Regions from separate parts of the Pseudoalteromonas apostichopi genome, predicted to be linked through region 1. Evidence: riboswitches for the same ligand, from Rfam matches in the RefSeq annotation. Region 1 holds a riboswitch; the other holds the start of a gene.
The links. A riboswitch is a leader RNA that binds a small molecule or an ion and turns the genes downstream of it on or off. The one in region 1 is predicted to bind lysine.

Region 1 (7,882 bases):
AAATGATCTTTTGCTTCGTTTACCGCAGACTCGCTATAAGGCTCTTGACTTAATAAGTCGAGGGTATCGCCTTGCTCAAACTGATTTGAGGTACTAATGATGGTATCAATGCTATCAACCAGCATCTTGCGCGGGGTAACATTAATTTTGAATGCTTGAAGGTTAGAGATCCGATGTTGACTAATGCCTTTATTAAAGCTATTCATTTCACGGCGCAAGCGGTCTAAGTCTTCACGCAAGCCTTTAATGGTAGCTGCCACTTCGGTTAATGCAACTCGGCCTTGACGCTCAACAGCATCGCGCTCGTTATCAATGTTATGAAACGCGCTGATAAGCTTTTCGTATTTAGTAAACTCATCGTTTTCGTTATCAAATTTAGTAATACCCGCATTATAAATATGCATGTAGGTGTTACGTACGTTGATATCAAAGTTACGTAGTTCTTGGCAGTCTTTGTTAAAGTGATGAATGAGGTCACTTAAGTTATCAAAATCAATACTGATTTCAATCATGTATGGTGTGACTTTGCCTGAGTAAAAATCAAGTGTGTGATCGATACGTTCAGATTTAACTTGGCGTAAGCGGTCAGCTTGGCGCGCAAGCAAATCTTTTTTCGACTTGATAATTGAGCGACGATCGCTAATTGAGCCACTGTTCTTTTGAATGTCTTGCAGGTAGTCGTCAACTTGTTCGCGTTCTGCATTTAATTGCTCTTTTAGCAGAGTTTGAGCATCGACAGATTGCTGCATCACTTCAAATTGTTCAAAGCGTTTTAATGCTTCTTCAGAGGCCATTAGCTCATCATACAAGGCATCTTTTTCTTTTTGCTTTTCAGCGACATTAGCAGCTACTTCGCGCTGTTGTTTAAACTCTTTCAGGGAGTTTTCAAGTGCAGCGAGTTGCGCAGTTAATTGCTCTTTGTTTTCGCCCGTTTGCATTTGCACAGGGCTTAGCTTTTTTAGTTTAATCGTCGCACCAGGAAGAGTCAGTACACCGCCTTTTACGTTTGCCGATAACTGCTCTAAAAACTCACCGAAGGCATCTTCGTCTGTGATATCAACATCACCATTGCTGGTGGTGGCAAACGATAAGATATCTGGGTTTAAAATACGCGAAATTTCTTCAACTTCTTTTAAAGATAAATCTTCACGCATACGGGTGAATAAATTGAACTCGAGGTTCTTTAGCTGTAGTTTTAAGCTCTTAATTTGCTTTTGTGTTTCGCTAATACGGTAATCAAGCGTGTGTAAGCTTTGACCTTGGGCACTGCTTAATGAATGCGAAAGCGACTCATAATCTTGTTTAAGCTGCGTAAGGCTTACTTTTAAGGTGGCTTTGTTAACTAGTTCAAACTCAGATTTAAGTGCTCGATAGTCTAAAAACCACTGCTCAATTTGAGTTTGCTTACGCTCAATGTCACGTGATTGCTGAATATACAGCTGCTGCTTTTGGTCGAACTCATGTTTTTCGTGCTCGATATCTTCAAGGGCAATATTTAGCTCAGTGAGTTGCTCTTGTTGATAGGTTTCAAAGTCAATCAGTGCTTGGTCAATTTTTGGCGCATAGGCGGCAAGTTTGCCTTTTAAAACCGTTTGATTCTCAAGCATAGATTCAAGGGCTGCGATAGGCTCTTGCATTGACTCAAGGGCTTTTAATTCACGTTTAGCGCGATTTACCTTATCGAATGAACGTCGCCATACTTCATAAAAATCGACCCGTGAATTTGACATATGACGCTCAAATACACGTAACATAAAGCGCTTAACATCACTGGCTCCTAACTTGTGCAAGTTAAGAATACGGCGGAAAATTTCTTTGTAAATTGCAGAGTCTTGCACGTTATTGAGTGGGATCATCTTTAAATTGATATCGCCATCAAATGGGGTTGCGCCGCCAGTAAGTAGGGCGTTCAGCTCTTGCGCTTTTAATTCAATTGGGTTGAAACCTTGCTCTTTTAAGTGATTAAAAAGCTTGGTGAATTTAACAATTGTCTTGCCTTGGGTGTAGTGTTCTAGGTTTAACTTACCTTGATAGCAAAAAAACTGATGCGCATAACCAGCAATTTTACCAAGGCCAGCAACACCAATAACCACAGGGCCATTAGGTAGGTCAGCTTCAAGTAAAATATAGGATTGATCTGACGAAAAGTAGAACTTACGAGTTTCGTCTAAATCGTGGCCATCCCATTCTGTTAAGCGTAAATCATTAATTAACGGAAATTGCAGGGCATTAATAACCGAGCTTTTACCGGTATTATTCGGTGCACAAATTGAGCTACTTTTATCCAGTGGGATCACGCATTTTGCATAGCCTGCGGTATTTAAAAGCGCAAGTTTGCTGAGTCCGTAAAGGCTTTGGCTTTGCATTATTCGTCATCTCCTAGATAGGTTTCTTCGTTTACTTCCATTAATGCATCGATATAACGATAAATTGGCGCTTGCAGCATAAAGCCATTTTCTACTTCGCGAGCAAGGCCTAAACGCACCATACGTAGGTACACATCTTTACGTAAATCTGAGCCAGAGAATATTTCTAATTGATCAAACAAGTGCTTGTTGATTTGCACTAAGGTTTGCATCAGTTCAAGGTCGTTTACCTCGTCAAATAAGGCACGCATAGGATCTTTACCAGTATTGGCATAGTGCTCAATCAAGATGTAGATAGTCAGCGCGATGGCACGTGAAATTTTACCCATGTTTGGGGTGCTCTCGTCACTACCAAAATAGTAATAGCCACGGCTATCATGCTGTAGGTCATGGCCGAGTGCATTAAAAAGGGCACGGTAGGCATCAATGTGTTGGTCAAGCTCTTGCCACATCAGCGTGTCTTGTTCACTAATGTGGTAGCCTGACGTGAGCTTTTTATTAATAGCTTGCAGATGCGTTAAATCATCTAAATTAATATCTGTCATGGTTATTGCTCTGTTGCTTTTTTATCGTCAGCAATCGATGAGTTAAATGGGTAAAGAGAGAAGTGTTGCTGGGCAATTTTTATTTTTACTTTCTCTTGGCTTTGGCTAATTTCAAGGTCGCCATCGCTAATTAATTTTTGATACAAGAACAGCATTTCGTCAGCTTCGAGATCTGGGTAGCTTTCATCTAAGAAACTAAGTAGCGGCTGAGTTTTTTTGCTGGCTTTTTTAAAGCGTTTTCTAAATTGTGTTTTAACGTCGTTGTAATCAGGGATATGCGGGCTTTGATAGGCGGGCACATCATCATGCTCTGGTAGCTGATATTCATCGTGCTCAAAGTCGACTAGGCCTGCCATATAGGCCACGATATGACGTTGTTGACCAAGTGAAAAGCGTTGTGCATCCGAGACAAAGTTAGGTTGTACCGCACTTAGCATGTTATCGACGCCATTTTTACGCACTAAACCAAGTACTTTGGCTGCTTGGCGAGTAATTAGGTTGTTACGGCGTAATTCTTCACGTAGCGGCATTAGCATATCGGCGCTTTTACGTAAGCTTTCACGACCCACTAAATGCATTTCTAAAATACGGGTTCGCAATTGCTCAAGCATGCGTTTGTCTTGATATGACTTACCTAGGCGGTCAATTTGTTCGATTTGTGCGCTTATTTGCGTTTCGATGGTGTTAAAGCAAGCGTGGAAGTCCCCACGTATATCAACCATTTCAAGCATAGGTTCAATGTATTCATCAAACGCTTCGATCACTGCTTGATAGCGCTTTTGCAAAGATTGCACGGCGTTGTTTGCTTTAGCTTGCTCAACAATATTTAAAATTGCGTTTTCATTGTGGGCAAACAATTTCATTATTTTACGTACCCGATCATCCATAATACGGCTAAATCGGCGTAGCTCGTCGTAATCTTCAATTTCACCTGCTTTAGCCAAGCGACTACCAAGGCGAGCTAAATCATCAACTAGTACACTAATTTCTTGGGCAAGACCTAGGTGTTCTTCTTGTAGCAAGAAAGTCGCAAAATCAGCAATCGCTCGATTGATTTCTAATTGCGATGATTTCGCTAATGGAATGATAATATCTTGATTTAATAAACGATTTGTTTCCTTATAAATGCGTTCATTTGACCATGAAGGTTGTTTTTGTTTTATCGCATTTTGTACGTCTTTCAAACTGAAATCAGCCATCTTAAAACGTTTAAATAGCAGTTCTAACACCCCCCAATGTTCAGTAAGGGTATTTAATAACTTTTTAGCTGGGATCATAAGGCTCCAGTAAATTCAGACTTAGGTGTTAGCGATTAGTAGTAAATTATGTAATTGATAATAGTTTTATGCTTTCTATGCTGCTAGAATCCGCGCCGAAACACTCGACTTACAATTTTTACATTATTATAAAGGTTGTTCAAACACCATGGTAACCCCACTTATCCTAACCCTGATAGCGGTGGCATTTTTGCTTATCGTTATAGAGGATATTATCCATGTAAACAAGGCCAAAACGACGCTTTTTTTTGGCACTTTATGCTGGATTATCTTATTTATCTCTCCAATTCATGGGCAAAGCCCAGAAACCATACAACATCAACTGGATCACAATATATTAGAGATCGCGACTTTATGGCTGTTTTTAATGGCAGCTATGACCTTTGTTGCGTATTTAAACTCTAAAGGCTTTATCCAGAATATTGTTCATAAAATTATGCCAAATCAAATCAGTGAACGAAAGTTGATGTTTCTGATTGGTGGCTTTTCGTTCTTATTTTCATCGATATCAGACAATATAACTGCGACTTTAATCTCACTTGCGGTGGTGATGTCACTAAAATTAGATCCTAAAAAATTAATAAAATATGCAACCTTGATTGTATTTAGTGTTAACTCGGGTGGGGTGTCGTTGATCACGGGTGATGTTACAACCCTTATGATTTTCTTAGACGAAAAGGTCACCATTGCTAATTTACTATTATTAATTGCGCCTGCACTGACAAGTGTTGCACTGCTTGCGGCAATGTTATCGGTAGGTATGTCGGGTAATGTAGTATTTGAAAAGCAAACAGCTCGTCGTATTGAAAAAACAGATATTACTATTGCGGTTATCTTCTTCTCGACGATTATTGCCACGTTAACTTTGAGCGTGCTTTATAATGTGCCACCGCTTTTAACCTTTTTATTTGGTTTATCACTAATGTTTTTGGTTGCGCAATTCTTAATGCGCAAAAAAGACGTCAACAAAAAAATTATCGATTATATTCGTGAGATTGAGTACGACACCTTATTGTTCTTCGTAGGTGTGTTATTGCTGGTTGGTGCATTAAAAGAAGTAGGTATGCTTGCTAAGTTTACTCACCTATATGAGTTGATGGCGCCTGAGTATGCAAACTACATGATGGGGCTATTATCAGCAGCGGTAGATAACGTACCTTTAACTGCAGCACTTTTAAAAGCAGATATTGTGATGAGTCCACAGCAGTGGTTGTCGTTTACATACGCAACAGGGGTAGGTGGTTCAATGCTTATTATCGGCTCTGCGGCAGGTATTATCGCCATGAGTAAAGTAAAAGCACTGACCTTTATGAGCTATCTTAAAATGTCGGTTTATTTATTAATTGCTTATACCGTTGGCTATTACGGGTCGCACTTAGCAGGCAGTTTAATTTCATAAAACAACTTGACAGCTAGACGTCTAAACGTTAACTTTCAAAGCCTGCTTTTTTAGCAGGCTTTGTTATTTTAACCAGGTGTTAACTTAACATTCAGAAGAGGTGCGATACTTAGGTAGTTAATGTGAGGTGACGAACGCCGATGACCATTAATGAGGGAAGTACTCGCCGAGAAAATTAGCCGGACGTCACGGTTACTTTTCGGTTTATGGGGCTGAATCCTCAAAACTGTCACCAAACTAGGTGGAGAGCTTCTGGCATGGACTACTCTTTATTTTCAAAGCACCCCCTTGCCGAGTTCTTCTTGAATTACTGTGGATAGTTTTCCACAAAAGGAGACGACATGAATACCCAATTAGCCGCCAACACAAAATCAGATTACGTTGTTGCAAAATTTGGTGGCACCAGTGTAGCTAACTTTGATGCTATGAGCCGCTGCGCAGAAATCATTTGTGCTGATAATCAAGTTCGTATTGTTGCTGTGAGTGCCAGTGCTGGCGTGACAAATCATTTAGTTGCATTGTGTAAAGCTGATTTGAGCGCGGCTGAGCGTGACGAGCACATCACAGGTGTGGTAGCCATTCAAGAAGCTATTTTAGCTGAGCTATCGCTTGATGCTGACTTAGCTCATGGCTTTAATGAAACCCTCAAAGCCTTTCAAAAACTGGCATCAGAAGGGGTTAAGTCAGTAGCGGAGCAAGATGAGCTACTTAGCTTTGGTGAGCGTTTATCATCGTATTTATTTACACAAGTATTGCGTGGGCAAGGTCTTGATGCGGTGCGTTTTGATGTACGCAAGGTGCTAAAAACAGATAGCCAATTTGCTAAAGCAACACCGAATGTTGCAGCAACCGCTGCGGCTGCTAAAGAGCATTTAGTGCCGCTACTTGATGACCACGTTGTAGTAACTCAGGGTTTTATTGGTAGCAATGAACATAATCAAACAACCACTTTAGGGCGTGGAGGTTCAGATTACAGCGCGGCATTACTTGCAGAAGCAATTAACGCAAAAAGCGTGCATATTTGGACTGATGTTGTGGGTATTTTCAGTACTGATCCGCGTTTATGCGCTAAAGCAAGCCCAATTGCACGCTTGAGTTTTGATGAAGCGGCAGAGATGGCAACGTTTGGTGCAAAAGTACTGCATCCTGCAACCATTTTACCTGCGAGCCGTAGTCATATTAGTGTGTTTGTTGGTTCAAGCCGTGAGCCACAATTAGGTGGTACATGGATTGAAAAAGAAAAATCTCAGCAACCAGGTATTCGTGCAGTAACACAGCGTAAAAACCAAATTCTATTAACAGTCAAAAGCCCAGAAATGCTCCTTGCTAGTGGTTTCTTAGCGCGTGTTTTCACCATTTTAAGTGAGTTTAATATTTCAGTTGATTTGGTTACAACCTCAGAAATTAGTGTTGCAATTACTTTGGATAACGCGCCAAATGCATCACGTCCAGAGCTGGATCAAGCTTGTTTAGATAAGCTTTCTGAGTTTTGTCATGTGTCGGTCGAGAATAACTTAACGCTGGTGGCTTTAATTGGTTCTGAAATTCAATTACGTCAGCAAGAAATGAATTTAATGCAGGTATTAAGCGACTTTAATATTCGTTTAATTTGCCACGGTGCAAGTAAACATAACCTGTGCTTTTTGGTGGAGCAAAGCGAGTCAGATGACGTTGTGCAGGCAATTCACAGCCGATTATTAGAAAGCCAAGTCGCGGCGTAAGTCGCTAAAGCTAATAAAAGAGCACTGCCAGTCAGTGCTTTTTTGTGCCACAACACTTATGTCAAAGCCTTCAATACAATTACTGCTAGCGCAGAAATTATGTTTACGTATTTCTTCAAATACATTGGGAGCGAGCAGTTTCGCAATCGGCTGAGCACTTGCCTTAGCAAGGGCTTCTTTTAATGTCCAAATTCTAAAAAAACACTGTGCCTGTTCATCGGGTGCATCAAAACTGCTGATTAAGTCAACTTCATCTTGATGATAAAAATGCTTTGCAAGCTTGATAAAAGGGCGAGGTTTGTTGCTTTGTTCAATATCAAAACCAAGCAGCTGCTGAGCTGGGTTGAGGGCAGCACCTATCAAACCATTTGAATGAGATAAGCAAGCCCAAACAGACTCTCTAACGGGTGTATGTAGTTTCAGCTTACTGTCTTTGTCATCAAATTGGCTTGATATTTCATTGAGCGCTAAATCATCATGAGGGTAAGTATGTTTGTATAAATACTTTAACATTAAGCGAGTCGCTAAATACTCTTGTTTAGCTGCGGGCACTTTGCGTTTTTCAAGTACACAT
Region 2 (7,882 bases), 1.7 Mb from region 1:
TGTAGATATCTGGATTATCATCGCCACGTGCTTTTAGCTCATCATCTTTTTTATCTTCAGGAATGCGATACCACGGCTTAAAGCTAAATACAAAGCCATCTTTTTCCCATAAGAAATCAGCATAGATACGGTTCCACGAGCGTGAATTAGGTTGGCTTCGACCATTAGATTGATGCGAGGCACCAATTGCGATTGCCATTTCATCACCCCACAGTACATGCTCAGGATCAAGATAGTTCATCCAGAATATCTCCGGTTCGTAATTGGTTTCACGAAATGGTGATGAAATATCTTTGTTATAAAACTGCCAAAACGACTGCAATGTAAAAGCAAAAAAGATACCTTGGTCTTTATCTGAGAAGCCTTCGAAGATAGGTACTTTAATTGATAGTTGGTATTTCACTTCAAGGTTATCGAGTGGCTCGCCATCGACCTCTTCAGCAAGGTCTTTTAAACCATCAAAAGGGCGCTCATTAGGGTTAGACACGTAAGAGAGCGGTAAAATGTAGTTACGCTTATGTGGAGTGATTACATTACGGTTTTTCTTGCTCACTTCTTCACGAGCTTTGCGTTTGTCTAAAGCCGTGAGCTTTTTGCTCTCGTCTAAGTCAGAGCACTTTTTACGAAGTTCTTCGAGTGTTTGTTTACCGTCACCGCCAATAGCTTCGTTCAAAATACACTGCTTTACGAGTTCTAGCGCGTCATCTTGTTCGTTAGTTTGTGGTTGTTCAGTTTGAGCGAATACAGGTACAGAAAATAAGCCAGCGGCTGCCAGCCAAATGCGCCATCCCATTGCAGTTCCCTTTCAGTAGACTTGTAAGTAGGTATAATTATAACGATTTTTACATAAGTAACCGTGAACTTGTACTGAATTGTTGAAATTTTGGGTAAATAGAGAGCCCCAAGCTAAGCTTGGAGCTCTACTGTAACGGCCTAAGGGCATAAGCCGTCGACTCTCACGCAATGAGAAGGTGTGAGCTTATAGCTCAAATACGTTTGTAAAAAACTTATAAAGTTCAGTGCCTTGATTCACGCTTGCTGAAGCAAAATGCAAAATAGCGATGGCGTCTTTATCAAAACTTAATGTTTGAAGGGGTTGCTCAGAAAGGTAGCGCTCCATTCGTAAAATGTGGGCTATAGGTTCGCCTGCTTTTACATGGCCTCCAAGCGGGGCAAGGTATTCCACCATGCCACCCATAGGCGCATAGTAAGCAACATAATCTTCAAGCATACAGGCATAGCGTGTTATCGCTTTTGGTTTATAAGCAGCATCTACAAATACCTCTTTGTGAGTGAGGTAACTTAAAATACTATTTGCATCTTCAAGGGCTGCACTTAAATCGATTTTTTCTTGGCTACCTAATTCAACGGTAAATGCTTCAACTTGAACTGCAAATTCACGGCCTTGTTTGGCAAGTTCTTCAGAAAGCGACCACCAAGGACAGAAGCTCGCTTCATCCATCGCTCCATCAAAGTCACTTGGAATCAATAAGATATGTTCAATGTTGAAATAGCTTGCGCTGTCTTTGGCATATTCTGGGCAATAGAGGTGCTGACTTGAGATAGGTCCTGTGTGTAGGTCTAAAACAATATCCGCCTGATGCGCAAGCTTTTGCAGGTTCAGAGCAATGCGCTTACCTGTTGTTAGGCTGTAGTCAGGACCGGTTAGTTGGCTGTCGATGTCAGTAACGAGTGCCTCTTTGAATGCAGCTTTAAGAGTCGCATCATCACTGCCTTTGTGCAGTTCAGCAATCTGTGAGGGTAATGCTTTGTTAAAGCGGTACATGCGGTTCCAGTTGGTACCAGTAATTGGATCGAAGCGACCCAGAGTAAACTCACCTGATTTTTGGTTACAACCAATTGGGTTGGCATAAGGCACAAGAGTAATGTCGCCACGTAGCTTTAGAGATTTTAGCTGTTCAAGTAACTGATAAATTACTGCATTACCTTGTACTTCTGCGCCATGCATATTAGCTTGTATATACACGCTTGGTCCTGTGCCATCGCCTTTTAAGCGATACACAGGGATTGTCAGTGGAAGGCCGTTGGCAATCTCGCCAACCACAATATTCTCTTGGCTGATTAGTTCTTTACTCATGGCGATTACCTTAAATAATAGCTAGCATCTTCAACGCTACGGATGCACTCAATACTGCCTTGTTCAAGGATGTATTCAGCCGCTAATTCGTGGCATAAAAAGTACGGCATACTTTCGGTAAAGCCGTATGCGCCACACTGGCTGAATACCAACCAGTCTTGCTCATTTAAATCGCTAGCTAAGAGGTGCTCACCTAAGCAATCAAGCGCGGTGCAAAGTGGGCCGTATAACGTCATTGCTGCAGGCTCAGCCGTCGATTCGCGTAGTAACGCCGCAGGAAAATCTTGGCTTGTCACAGCTGGGCGAAGTAAATGGTTAATACCGCCTGATAAAATCACCTGCTGTTGATTGTAATTTTCTTTACGCTCAACAATCGGCGTTACGTAATGACCACATTCGCCCACTGCATAGCGACCAAGCTCCATCCAAAGCTCATTGACACCGGCATCCGCTTTAATGCTCGCCAGAGTCTCGATAAGTGCAGACCAATCAAGTCGGTTAGCATCTTGAGTATAAGGAATGCCTAGGCCACCACCCAAATCGAGAACATTAAGGTTAATATTTAATGAGTTAGCGAGTCGTTGTAATGGCTCAATCATGGCACGCCATAGCTCAGCGAGTTTATCGGTGCTGAGCATGTTGCCCCATTGGAAAATATGCAGACCATCAAAGTTAAGTGCTGGGTAATTACTTACTGTTAGTGCTTGCCATTCATCACAGCCCAAACCAAAGGGGGTGAGACTATCGCCGCCAAGTGGGTTCTTTTCACTGTCTGGCCAACGTAGTTGTACACGCAATAATACTTGCAGATGGCAATTTGCTTTTGTTGCTTGTTCGTTTAACCAGCGAACTTGGTTAATGCTCTCTGCCACAAAAGTACGTACACCGCGAGCAATAAAATGTGAAATTTGTTTAGGGCTCTTTGCAGGCCCAGTATTGAGCACGCGCTCGCTATCGATGCCTTGAGCAAGTACTTGCTCAAGTTCACCTTTACTTGCAACATCAAAATTAAACCCTGCGCTGTCTAAACATTGAATAATGCGAGACAGCGGGTTGGCCTTGACTGCGTACCAAAGTTTCACATCGGTTTGCGCCGTCAGTTGATTTAAATGTGCAGTTAATTTATCTAAATCATAGATAAAAAATGGCGTATCAAGGTGCGTTGCTACTTGTTCAACTGCTTGCTTGATGGGCGTGCTCATAAAGCTCATTAACGTAAAACCTCTTCTAACAGTAATGATGCATCGCTTTGTTCATCTCGGTATTTCACGATCAATGCACAAGACATGCTTAGGCCTTGCTCACGAGCCCATGCGTTTGAAGCAGGACGAGAACCTGGGATCACAATCGCGTTTTCTGGGATTGCTTCACCTTTGTTTAGCTGGCGCTCATTAATACAGTCGTAGACTGGAATGGTTGCAGATAAACGCACACCCGGCGCAAGTACCGCGCCTCTTTTCACAACTACACCTTCAACAATTACGCAGCCTGCGCCGATGAATGCATCATCCTCAATAACCACTGGGCTTGCACCAATAGGCTCAAGCACGCCACCTAATTGTACTGCTGCACTTAGGTGAACATTTTTACCCACTTGTGCACATGAACCCACTAATGCGTGGCTGTCGACCATAGTACCTTCGTCGATGAACGCGCCAATATTCACATACGCTGGTGGCATAATAATAGTGCCTTTAGCAACGTGTGCACCACGACGAACACTGCTACCACCTGGTACCATACGTACGCCTGCATCTGCTGCAAAGCCTTGTGGTGCTAAGTTGTGCTTATCAACAAAACCACCTGGGAACTCGGTGTTAGTGCCATTTTTAAATGCTTCTAAAATGCCTTGTTTAACTTCAATATTAGCATGCCAGTTGCCGTTCTCGTCTTGTGTTGCTGCGCGAACTGCGCCTGATTCTAAGTTGTTTAATAATTCTAACCAGCTCATGATAAAACCTGTTTTTAGTTCCAAGATAAAATAGTGTTATTTGCGTGGGTGATGCCGTCTGTTTGCTCAAGCTCTAAATGCGTAAGTGGCGGACGTAAATGCGGGGTATTTATTTTACCTTGCAGGTGCATCAGTACTTTTACGGGGATTGGGTTTGCTACAGCAAATAGACTTTGAATTGCTTGCGACCAATCAGTGAATAGATTTGGGTATTGACCACTTAAACAGCGTTTAACAAACTCATGGGTTTGGCTTGGCCAAGCATTAGCGGCAACCGAAACTAAACCTTTTGCACCGGCTTGAGCAAAATACGGCATAAGTGCATCATCGCCACTGAAAATGGCAAGTTTTGGTGATGCCGTTCTAAAGCCTTCAAACTTGCTAATATCGCCGCTGGCTTCTTTTAAAGCCCAAAGGTTTTTGTGGTCGGCAAGGTTTTTAATTACCTGTGGTGAAATTTCAACTGCGCTGCGCCCTGGTACGTTATACAACATACAAGGGTGATGACTTGCGTTAAGTAGGCTTTCAAACCAATGTGTTTGACCCACAACACCAGGTTTTGCATACAGAGGTGAGCCTAACAGGTAGCCATGAATTGGCAGCTGATTGCAGTATTCAACCCATGCAATTTGCTGCTTTAGGTTCATGCCACCCACAGCGATCATCAGTGGCACACTCGGTGCCAATTGGCAAACATGCTCGACAATGGCTTGTTGTTCTTTAAGTGAAAGCGCTAGTCCTTCACCGGTACTGCCAAGCAATAAAATGCCGTTATTTGCGGCTTGCTGTTCAGTGACCAGTTGCTCTAGGGCCGTGTAATCGACCTCGCCAGATTCAGAAAATGGCGTGACAAGCGCTGTCCATAATGGATAGTCATTTAAATCAAAATTGTTGATCATCTCTCACGAACTTATAAGGTATTCGAAGAGTATATGCGGGAACATTTGAATGGGGCCGCATGTCGTCATTCGAACAAGGTATAATTCGAAGAGCGAATGGGCTTAAAATAATAAAGACGCGACGGCCTTATTATACTAAGACCAGAAGCTCTCCACCAAACTAATCAATAGCGCTTTGCTATTGTTGGTGACAGTCGCTGGGATTCAGCCCAGTCGCCCGAAATAAGCACCTCACAAACGGTGTTACTTCTCGGCGTTAATTCCCCTCACGTATGATCAACAGAGTCTGTGCTCTTCCCATACGTTACCTGAATAACGCACCTCTTCCAGCCCTTTATGCTCGCTTTTAAGGTAAAAGCCAACATAGTTAAATAGGGTATTGGCGGCGATTAAAGCATTTTAGCCATCTAGGTGTCAAGCTGATGAGTTTGTTTTTTAGTGACCAATTTTGCAACATGGTTACGTATAACCGTGTTTTTACGTACACTTAGCGTTAACCAAATAAATTGGAAAAATGATGGAAAAATTTAACGATATTTATCAGCGAGCCGTATCTCGAAAGGGTAGCGAAGACATGCTGCGAGCACTGCTATCAAACCCGCTCGATGATACTGATATTGCCAAAATGCATGATGATTTATGGTTAGAAGAGTTTACTCGTAAAATCTTTCAAAGTGGTTTTTATTGGTCAGTTATTAACAATAAATGGGCTGGTTTTTGCGAAGTGTTTTGGGATTTTAGCATTGAAAAATTGTTAATGATGCCGCCGGATATGCTCGAGCAAAAAGCCAGTGATGAACGAATTGTTCGTAATTTTAAAAAAGTACAAACAATCCCTGAAAATGCGTATATGATCCATGAAATCGCGGAGAAACATGGCAGCTTTAGTCAGTTTATTGCTGACTGGCCAAGTGATAATATTATTGGGTTATGGGCTTATCTCAAAAAGCATGGTGCACGTTTAGGCGGGAATACTGGCCCATACGCTTTACGGGCGCTAGGTAAAGATACCTTTTTGCTTTCTCGTGATGTAGAAGCCTACTTGCGTGCCCACGAATTGATAGACGGTGGCTTACAAACTAAAAAGTCACTACAGTCAGCGCAAAACTTCTTCAATGAATTACAACAGCAAAGTGGCTATAGTCTGCAGGCGCTTAGTCAGCTTGTTGCCTATGGTGTGGGTGATAACCGCGTAGGTGTAGCAACGCGTTAAGGAAAATTATGAAACTGCAATCTCGATACACAGACATTAGTGAACTGCTCACGATTGAAGATATGCCTAGTGCTGTGGCTGAGCCTAAATTGCTACTGTTTAATGATCAGTTAGCTGATAATTTTTCGATTAATCATGACAGCGAGTTTTTAGCTAAATTCTTAACTGGTTCAACAATAAGTAACGACGTTGCACCAGTTGCACTTGGTTACTCAGGTCATCAATTTGGTCATTTTTCACCGCGTCTGGGTGATGGCAGAGCACATTTACTTGGTGCTATTGCAGATCAAGATGGCACATTGTGGGACTTACAGCTAAAAGGCGCTGGCGCAACTGTATTTTCTCGTGGTGGTGATGGTCGCTGTGCAATTGGTCCTGCGGTGCGAGAATATATTATGAGTGAAGCTCTTAATGCTCTAGGTATTGCTACTACACGTTGTTTAGCAGTCGTTGCTACCGGTGAAACCGTTTATCGCCAACCGCCTCGTCCAGGCGCCGTAGTTACTCGTTTAGCTAAAAGTCATATTCGTGTCGGCTCATTTCAATACTTAGCAACGCAAGGGGATATTGAAGGGCTAGAAAAGCTGGTCGATTACGCAATTAATTGTCATTTCTCTGAAATTAGCAGTGCTGGTGAGCAACGCTACATTGAGTTTTTAACTGCTGTATTAGATAAACAAGTTGAGCTGGTCGTAAGTTGGATGCGAGTTGGCTTTATACATGGTGTAATGAATACCGACAACACTTTGATTAGTGGTGAAACTATCGATTATGGCCCATGTGCGATGATGAACCAGTTTGACCTAGACACGGTGTTCAGTTCGATTGATCACCAAGGGCGCTATTCATTTGGTAATCAGCCCAATATTGCCAATTGGAATGTTGCGCGTTTAGCTGAAAGCTTGATTCCTTTATTTGATGAGCAAGATGGTGCCGTAGAAAAACTTTCGTCGGTTGTGAATGGTTTTGCTGATAAATTTAATGATGCATTTAATGCTATGTGGCAGCAGAAATTAGGGTTAGCAGGTCAGCAAGAAGGTGATCATGTTTTGGTTTCAGAATTACTTGCTTTAATGAAGCAGCATCAACTTGATTATACCAATACATTTAATGCACTCACTGAATCTTTAGTAAGTGATTTTACTGTGGATTGTAGGTTGAAAGGGTGGGTTTTAAAGTGGAAGCTAAGAACAACTGCTGAAAGTTACAGCATCATGAGAGCCGTTAATCCTGCAGTCATCCCGCGTAATCATAATATAGAAAGCATAATAGCTGAATTTGAAAAAGCAGGTAGTAGCTTATTATTAAATGATTTTCTTGAAGTGATTTCAGAGCCATACACATACTTTAAAGAACATCAAAGTTGGTACGAGTTGCCAAGTGATGGTGACAAAAACTATCAAACTTTCTGTGGCACATAAATGATAGTTACACCTCTGAAAGAAAAAAGTTATTTATCGCTTTAAAATGTTCGTAGATTGAGCGGGACATTGACTGGTGATATCATTGATTTAAAGTAAATTATTGCTTTAAGTGGTGTTACACTACTATGCTGGTAGTTTGAAAGTTTTAATTAGTATAAATTGCCACTGAATAGATTACTTTTATTAATAGTAAAGTATTAGTAAATATAAAATATAGCTGTTTATAAAATTTCATTAAATTAGTTTTTAAGCTGCTATATAGTTTTAAGTACTCGAAATACATTAGCTTCAATAGCT

Region 2: linked by a shared signal. The riboswitch ahead of dapA (4-hydroxy-tetrahydrodipicolinate synthase) and the one ahead of lysC (lysine-sensitive aspartokinase 3) in region 1 are both predicted to bind lysine.

The regions. Positions count from the first base shown of each region.
Region 1 is NZ_AP028065.1:204,831-212,712, reverse strand. Features, by position in the region: gene QUE86_RS00885 (AAA family ATPase) at 1-2,366, opposite strand, end outside; gene QUE86_RS00880 (condensin complex protein MksE) at 2,366-2,911, opposite strand; gene QUE86_RS00875 (MksB family condensin complex protein) at 2,914-4,188, opposite strand; gene nhaD (sodium:proton antiporter NhaD) at 4,337-5,587, shown strand; lysine riboswitch at 5,675-5,847, shown strand; gene lysC (lysine-sensitive aspartokinase 3) at 5,929-7,308, shown strand; gene QUE86_RS00860 (4'-phosphopantetheinyl transferase family protein) at 7,285-7,882, opposite strand, start outside.
Region 2 is NZ_AP028065.1:1,932,798-1,940,679, forward strand. Features, by position in the region: gene QUE86_RS08655 (phospholipase A) at 1-793, opposite strand, end outside; gene QUE86_RS08660 (succinylglutamate desuccinylase/aspartoacylase family protein) at 980-2,098, opposite strand; gene QUE86_RS08665 (PLP-dependent decarboxylase) at 2,104-3,309, opposite strand; gene QUE86_RS08670 (2,3,4,5-tetrahydropyridine-2,6-dicarboxylate N-succinyltransferase) at 3,309-4,049, opposite strand; gene dapA (4-hydroxy-tetrahydrodipicolinate synthase) at 4,064-4,948, opposite strand; lysine riboswitch at 5,086-5,282, opposite strand; gene QUE86_RS08680 (DNA-3-methyladenine glycosylase I) at 5,466-6,161, shown strand; gene QUE86_RS08685 (protein adenylyltransferase SelO) at 6,170-7,582, shown strand.